DNA from 2 places in the Virgibacillus sp. Bac330 genome. Region 2 is predicted to be linked to the other one. Evidence: a T-box and tRNA genes for the amino acid it is inferred to sense, from the RefSeq annotation. Region 2 holds a T-box; the other holds one or more tRNA genes.
What was found. A T-box is a leader RNA that pairs with one kind of tRNA and senses whether it is charged. The one in region 2 lies ahead of tyrS (tyrosine--tRNA ligase), so its partner is inferred to be a tRNA-Tyr.
Positions count from the first base shown of each region.

Region 1 (4,359 bases), 1.3 Mb from region 2:
GATGGACAATGAAGCATGTATATACCCTTGTCCAGAGCGTCTCTATTTTCTAGGACGACCAACATTTATATATGCTTTTAACAGCTCATTGTTATGAAGAATAACGTACATAGAGCCTAAAATATATGAACACGTTTTTATAGATATACATTTCTATAAAAAGTATATCATGATTTTGTACATTATATTATAAATTTGATTAGTTGTAGTGTAAACAAACACATAATACCACAGTATTGTTATGAATTTAAAGTAAAACTAACCGTTGTATAATAGCAACTATGAACAACAGCATATAAAGAACAAAGGCTCGGGGCGCCCGTGGCAACGTAGCGACTGGAACGAATCAACGAACGTTTTAGGAATCATGCTCCTGCAACAGGAGTATGCCGGCGCCCTCCAGCAAGCACATCTTTAGTCGGCCTTCCTATTTATTACAAAACGATGATGACTTATCGTAAGGCGATTCATGAAGTCGCCTAGTTGCTGGGCGATGGAGCTGAGCGGGGCTCATTCGGTTATTTGGTTACGCCATAGCATCAAATTTTATACTTTCTTACCTTTAAATATAACAACGCCTTATTACTAGCTATGCTTTTGCCCATCGATTCTATGCATTTTTAATTATTTTGCTGATACTTATCCAAAATGGCTTGCCTAGATGCTGAAAATTCTCTATGTTGTAACAGAGTTATGTATAAGGAATAACAAAAACGTTTTACATTCCATTCAATACGGTATCTTTCATGAGGGAGATGGAGTTCTACTTCTAAATCTGCAATCCAATTGCGTAATTCTATATCTTCCATACCTTTTTTAATTAAAGCTTCCATAACTTGAATAAGACGTTCGTCTTCTTCATCAATATAAGGATACTCAACCAAAACACATTTCCTTATTGCGTGAAGACATGCTTTCGTTTGGCTCGCATCAAATTCAGGATGTAATACACAAGTAGCCAGCAGATCACTACCATGCGCAATGCTATGTGCCCACCCCTTTTCTTCAACATAACCACGATAGTCCTGTTCTAATAACAAGTATTCTATACCTACATGAATGGCGTACAATACGAGCTCACTAGATAAGTTTCTAGTTGTTGCATCCTTATATAAAATTGTAGCTATTACAAGCGCTGAGAATGAGCGCGTAAACACGCTATCTCCTATCGTTTTATCTTCTATATTAAAAAACAGATACTGTTCACTCATGCACTTTTGTAAAATATATATTGTTTGCTCTTTCGTTACGTAATCTTTCAATATCAGTTTAACGAAACTATTGTAAATAAGATCGTCTCGTATTTCAGGATCAGTATGTCCGATGTTTTCAAGCATTTCTTCTAGTAAAGAATCTAATTGATCATCTGAGAAATGATACGTATCTATATCCAAAAAATCCTGCATTCTATGAAGGTATGTACCCACTCTCTCACCACGCATATACAATATTTGCTGTTATTTTTCCCATCCCTAATTTAAATTGTTGACATAGCTATAGATAATAATAGAGGGGTTTTTTATATTAAAAAAAACAAGGTCACTAACATGTCGCAACCTTGTTTGTAATTATGTAGAAATATGTTGATTTAAAATATTGGTGAGCCATGGAGGATTCGAACCTCCGACCCTCTGATTAAAAGTCAGATGCTCTACCAACTGAGCTAATGGCTCCTATTCAATGCATTCCAATTATAATGTCCATTCTAGCCAATTGCTCTATTATATATAGGTTAGAAAAGTCCCTTAAAATAAAAAATGGCTGGGCCACCAGGATTCGAACCTGGGGTACACGGGATCAAAACCCGATGCCTTACCGCTTGGCTATGGCCCAACAATTTTAAATGGTGGAGGGGGAGAGATTCGAACTCCCGAACCCTGAGGGAGCGGATTTACAGTCCGCCGCGTTTAGCCACTTCGCTACCCCTCCAGTAGTATGAACACATACAATAATCTTTATTCATTTTTTTAAAAGTGGTGCCGGCCAGAGGACTTGAACCCCCAACCTACTGATTACAAGTCAGTTGCTCTACCAATTGAGCTAGGCCGGCAATGGTGGAGGATGCAGGGCTCGAACCTGCGACCCCTTGCTTGTAAGGCAAGTGCTCTCCCAGCTGAGCTAATCCTCCATGGTGACCCGTACGGGATTCGAACCCGTGTTACCGCCGTGAAAGGGCGGTGTCTTAACCGCTTGACCAACGGGCCAGGATGTTTTCATCTTCCAGTTCCCTTTTCGAAACTGACGAATTTTATTATACCTAGTTCTATATCATTTGTAAAGGGAAAATGTAATTTTTTTTAATTTCTTTTTTAAACCTTGTCAAATCAGCTTTTATCTTGTCAAAATAACGCGCATAGCTAACGGTTTCTTTCAAAATGAAAATTAGGATATAATAAAAACATTAAAGTACATGTAATGAAGCATTTAAGTGCCATGTACTATTTTCTTTGTGAAAATAGTTCCTTATGATAAACTTGAGGCACTTTCATGCTCGATTAAAAAGGATATTGGAGGTACGTTAATGAGTAACTTAGTAGAAGGTAAAAATATTGTCATCATGGGCGTTGCCAGCGAACGAAGTATCGCTTGGGGTGTAACGACTTCATTACATAAAGCCGGTGCAAATTTAATTTTCACATACCGTCAAGATAGATCTTACGGTAAGCTAACAAAATTGCTCGACAAACATAACATTGAAGCTAAAGGTATTGTCGAATGTGATGTTGCAAGTGATGAAAGTATTACAAATGCATTTGCTTCTATTAAAGACAAGGTAGGAGTCATTCACGGTGTTGTGCACTCTGTAGCTTTTGCCAATCGTGATGAGTTAAAGGGAGAATACGCAAATACGTCCAGAGAAGGATTTCTATTAGCACATGAAATTAGCGCTTTTTCATTAGTTGCTGTTACAAAAGCTGCTAAAGAGCTTATGACAGAAGGTGGTAGCATCGTCACACAAACCTATCTCGGTGCAGAAAAAGTCATTCAAAATTACAATATTATGGGCGTTGCCAAAGCTTCCCTTGAAGCAAGCGTCCGTTATCTTGCTGAAGACATGGGGAAATATGATATTCGTGTCAACGCAGTTTCTGCTGGTCCTATCCGCACATTATCCGCGAAAGGGGTTTCCGGATTTAATGAAAAACTAGGGCTTATTGAAGAAAAGGCACCTTTACGAAGAAATGTAGACCAAGATCAAGTGGGCGACGCAACATTATTTTTTATGAGCGAGCTATCACGCGGCGTAACTGGAGAAGTCCTCCATGTAGATTCTGGATATCATATTATTGGTGGCTAATAGAAAATCAAAAATATGAAAAGAGCGGAGTTTTCTTCCCCGCTTCTTTTCATATCCTATCCACTCTATTCCATCTACTTAGAAAAATAACGTACATAGTTTGAATTTCCGGTAATATATAACCCAGACTTTAACTTATACATTTTAGATCCATTTACATATAATGCATCATTTACCGTAAATACCTCTCCTTGGTGCACTATTTCGTATTTTGCGTCCCAGTCAGGAACATCATACACCCATAAACTTGCAGTAATTACTTCTACAAAACTTGCACTTCCTGAAGGAGATCCACTAATGACTAGTACTTGTCCAGGATAAATGTTGTCATCGGTAAGGTTGTTTAACGCCTTTAATTCGCTAACAGTCATACTATGTGCCTGTGCAACCCCCCATAAGGTGTCTCCAGCTTTAACCGTATACGTAGTCCCGCCTCCCTCTGGCTGTAATCCCAAATACGCGCCAATAGCATTTGCTAAAGCTTTTCCAGTAAGATCCATCGTCGTATTATTGCGCATTTTAACAATATCAATGGTAGAATCCATAAATCCACCTTCAATGAGAATAGCAGGCATGCTGGACTCCCGAAGCATATGAAAATTCGCTGATTTAATACCTCGATCACGTAATCCCATCGCCCCGACAATACTTGGATGAATAGCTCTTGCTAAAGCTAACCCACTAGATGACCCCGGATAGTAATACGTCTCTGTTCCTGTCCAAGAACCCCATTGCCCGGTATTCGCATTGTGATGATAGGATATTAAAATATCCGCATTAGCATTATTTGCCACATTCGTTCTTGTCGTTAACGGCACATCTGTATCTCCTGTAGGATCGTCCATCCGTATAACAGTGGTATTTGCATACCTATTTAAATACTTGATAGCCGCAGACACAACTTTATTATTAAATGTCCACTCCCTTTCTCCAGCAGGGCTTCGTTTGCCCGGCGTATGCATTCCATGCCCAGCACCAATAGCGATTTTTGCCATTATAAATTCCTCCTTTTAATATAATGTATTAAAAAGACAGCTTGCCCGATTGGACTAGCCGTCTGT
Region 1 is NZ_CP033048.1:4,239,837-4,244,195, reverse strand. It holds gene D9780_RS19910 (DUF2785 domain-containing protein) at 621-1,394, opposite strand; tRNA gene D9780_RS19905 (tRNA-Lys) at 1,598-1,673, opposite strand; tRNA gene D9780_RS19900 (tRNA-Gln) at 1,759-1,833, opposite strand; tRNA gene D9780_RS19895 (tRNA-Tyr) at 1,845-1,929, opposite strand; tRNA gene D9780_RS19890 (tRNA-Thr) at 1,975-2,050, opposite strand; tRNA gene D9780_RS19885 (tRNA-Val) at 2,053-2,128, opposite strand; tRNA gene D9780_RS19880 (tRNA-Glu) at 2,130-2,204, opposite strand; gene fabI (enoyl-ACP reductase FabI) at 2,522-3,298, shown strand; gene D9780_RS21265 (N-acetylmuramoyl-L-alanine amidase) at 3,373-4,293, opposite strand.
Region 1: it has a tRNA-Tyr gene. The T-box ahead of tyrS (tyrosine--tRNA ligase) is inferred to sense a tRNA for this amino acid. The anticodon was not compared.

Region 2 (4,359 bases):
GCACCTTATATCCAAAATAAACCGTAAAATTTTATGCCTTCTTCTTAGCGGAACAAAGGCTCGGGGCGCCCAGTTAGCAACGTAGCGAGTGGAACAAATCAACGAAAGTTTTAGGAAGCCTGCTCCTGCAACAGGAGTATGCCGGCGCCCTCCGGCAAGCCCGTCTTTAGTCGGCCTTCCTATTTAGAACGAACCGATGACGACTTAGCTTAGGACAATGGAGTGAAGTCGCCTAGTTGCTGGGCGCTGGAGCCGGACGTGGCTAAATAACTTAATTAGTTAGTTTATCCACAGCTGCAAAATTTTATAAATTCCTAGCCAACAAGAAAGATTGAAGGCAGCCGCTATCTTATGACATTACCTTCAAATAAAAGGATTTTCTTTTTCTGTTCTTAAGCCAGGGTGCCAGGTGAGCATGTTGGCAAAAGCAACATTTGCAATCCTATCGTCTGTACATAAATGAGCTATATCTAGGAAAAAATCTGAATCAGGAGGTAGTTGGTCTGCTTCCTTTTTTAATAATCTACTGTACCCAATTAACCTTCGTGTCTCAATAATTTTCTTGTCTTTTTTAGGCCTATTTGTTTCTTGTACATCCAAAAGTACTGCTAAACCTTGTTCCATTTTCTCTACCATTTGCTGACTATTATCCTCAGGTTGGATCACTTTTACCTTTACATATAGATCCGTATTAACTCCTAAAGCTTTCGCCCACATTTCTAACCATTTATCACGTTTAATATAGTATCTTCCTTGAAAATAACTTTTCATCGTTGGCAGCAACACATGAATTTTAGGATGGTACCTATCATTTTGTTTAACTATATCCAGCATACGAAAATAACCTAATGTAGCTTGCTTTACACTTTTATACTTAAACAATCGATTAAATCCAATGAGCAAATTATCTAAGGATTGATTAATATGCTCTTCTGTCACATTTTCTAAACCTACATCTAGTAGTAACCAATTAACTGGTTTCTGTTCATTCACTTTCGTAATAATGTAATGATTCGTATACGCTAGTTCTAATGACCTTTTCCATGAAGAAGGCATCCTGAAACATCCCTTTCATCCATCTGAATTCCTTTACTTAACAAAATATAATCATCGAAATCATCCAATGAAGCTTGTTATCATTCAAATTGTTCCATTTTATTGATTGATGATATAGAAACATCTTCCCTAGAACCTGTTTAGATTTTTGGGAAGATGTTTGTATGTTTGTTCTTTTATCTATATATGCAGTGATTGTATTAGCCGACAAACTTCCTTTATACAACAGAAGTAGGCTTGAAATGCATTAAGCTAATTTTACCAAGCTGTATTTTTTCTTCCCTTTACGAATAATGATAAACTTTCCATCGAATGCGTTTTCTGCAGTTACATCTGTATTAACATCCGTTATTCGTTCTCCATTCATGGAAATAGCTCCATTGTTAATATCTTCTCTCGCTTGGCGTTTAGATGGTTCGATACCTAACTCAACTAACCAGTCGACAATATTTTTTGTTTCTTTGGAAGCGTGAAAAGTAGGCATGTCTTTAAATCCTTGTTCAATTTCATCTGCTGTTAATGATTTAACATTTCCACTAAAAAGTGCTTCCGTAATTTTCATTGCTTGCGTTAATGCTTTTTCACCATGAACAAACTTTGTCATTTCTTTTGCTAACACTTTTTGCGCTTCACGTTTATGTGGTTCTGTTTTCACTTTATCCTCTAATTCATCAATTTCCTCTTTCCCTAAGAACGTAAAGAATTTCAAGTATTTTATGACGTCTTTATCATCTGCGTTAATCCAAAACTGGTAAAATTCGTATGGTGTCGTTTTTTCTGCGTCTAACCAAATTGCTCCACCAGCTGTTTTGCCAAACTTTGTTCCATCTGCTTTTAATAAAAGTGGAATGGTTAGACCAAAGACTTTCGCGTCCTGACCTTCTTTTTTACGTATAAGGTCTAATCCGCTTGTAATATTTCCCCATTGATCGCTACCACCAATTTGTAATTGTACATTTTCTTCTTTAAATAGGTGATGAAAGTCCATAGATTGTAAAATTTGGTAAGAGAACTCCGTGAACGATATCCCACTATCTAATCGGCTAGCGACAATATCTTTTGCCAACATATTATTCACACTAAAGTTTTTACCGTAATCTCGTAAGAAATCTAATATGCTTAAGTTATGTGTCCAATCGTAGTTGTTTACGATCCTAAGTTCACTATCACCATCAAAGAATAATTTCTTCATTTGCTTCGTTAGCTTATCAACATTGTCTTGTACCTTCTCTAACGTTTGTAATTGCCGTTCTGTTTGGCGTCCACTAGGATCACCAATGGTTCCTGTTGCTCCTCCAATTAAAATAACCGGTTGATGACCGTGTAATTGAAACCGTTTCATCATAATAAATGGAATTAAATGACCAATATGCATACTGTCACCAGTTGGATCAACACCGCAATATAAAGAAATCTTTTTCTCTTCAATTAAATCTTTTAATCCTTCCGCATCTGTTTGTTGATTTATAGCTCCACGCCATTCTAACTCATCAATAAGATTCATGCTTTTCCACTCCTTTAGTTGTAGTTTCTTAATATAAGCTTAAAAAATAAAAAACGCCCTATGCCTCATAAAGACATAGGGACGATTCTAACCGTGTTACCACCCAAATTGCATCAATAGTAATACACGTAACTATTGATACCTCTCTCAGCAATGATATCGTTTGCTAATCCGCTTAGTGTTAAGCTAAGATACTCCAAAGTGTAATTCACAAGATTGTTTGTACTAGGTCACATCACCCCTAGCTTTCTAAATAACAGTGACAAGCTTGCTACTAGGCTCCTTCATCGTATGCATCGTATAAGATTAAAAACATTATAGTGAATAAAAATTTATTTGTCAACGTTTTTGTTTTTTGTTTCATACGTACACGAGACCTCGCTATTGTCTACCTTTGATCAGAAGAATTGGACGTACCTCCAAACCTTGCCGATTATCGTTTTCCTCCTACTTTTACGTGTAAACGCTTATACTTCCCTAAAAAAATAGCAATGAATATAACCCGTTAAAATTAAAAGGCATCATTTGTTCATACGTTCACAAGTAAGTATATCATCATAACTCATTCTAAGCATAATATAAATAATTATCTTTGTCTATAAAATGGTACGGTAATTATTTATATTTTCGTTTCATGTGGCAACCATTTAACGCTAATTCTATTAAGTCTCTATACTTTTCTTCATCCGACTGAAAAGAATATCATACATATTATTCCCATGATATAATGAACGCTTTGTACGAGAGATAGTTGCTGTACTTGCCCCTGTTTCATCCTCAATTTGACAATATGTGTGATCATTATAAAGCATTTTTGCTACTCTAAATCGTTGAAGCATTGCCTTTATTTCATTGACTGTACATAAATCATCAAAAAAACAATAACATTCTTCTATTGTTTGAAGTTCTAAAAACGAACAAAAAAAATCATCTAATTCTTCTCCACGTATTTCATCTATAAGCATATTTTTTTACCTCCGTTTATATCTTTCCCAATATCATTAACACGTCAAAGGATTAAAGAAAAACTTTTAACAAAACTTAGCTATCGTCAAGCCTTTATGACGGTAGCCATCGTTTCGCTTATACTATAAACGATTAAAAACTTATTCTTTTCTATAGTGCAAAAAAACCGGCTTATCGTCACTCTTTATGGCGAAAAAAACGCCTTCGTTTCACTTATAAAGCTTAGAAATTTATTCTTTCCTATGGTGTAAACCATTTCACGCTTTCAACCTATTGATTAAAAGCAACAGTTTAGCAGCTTAGAAAAACTCGGCTTGCCGCCAAGTTTCATAGCGGATGAATTAATTTTTCTTATACTATAATCCTTAAAATTTTATGCTTTCCTATAGTGTTAGAAAAACATTTCAAAATGACTAATAGTTCACTACATATCATTCTTCATGGCTACCTATAATAACGCCAAAGAGATTTCCCAGTTTAAATAGGTATGATTAGAGTCAATTATGATGATATAATAAAAGAAAACGACATTTAATTATAACACCATTTAGGGTATTTGGATTTATTTTAAGCACTAAAATACACTGGTAATTTTTTCTATATTTTATTCCCATTCAACCCTTTACGAATTAATTTATTCTTCTTGCCCTCTCAAGGCACTCTTGGCTCGGCAAAAGCCTTTGTTTTGCTTCTACTATAAAACCTTTGCCATTCTATCATACAAGAAAAGCGTAAATGGGGCTTATGATATTATAGGTTAAGTATGGAGCAAAATATAAATCTTGTAACAATTCTGCTCCATAGCTTTTCAAGAGAGAGAAGGTAATCCTTTC
Region 2 is NZ_CP033048.1:2,970,017-2,974,375, forward strand. It holds gene D9780_RS13740 (protein rep) at 364-1,056, opposite strand; gene tyrS (tyrosine--tRNA ligase) at 1,304-2,560, opposite strand; T-box leader at 2,635-2,857, opposite strand; gene D9780_RS13750 (YerC/YecD family TrpR-related protein) at 3,223-3,525, opposite strand; gene nhaC (Na+/H+ antiporter NhaC) at 4,335-4,359, opposite strand, start outside.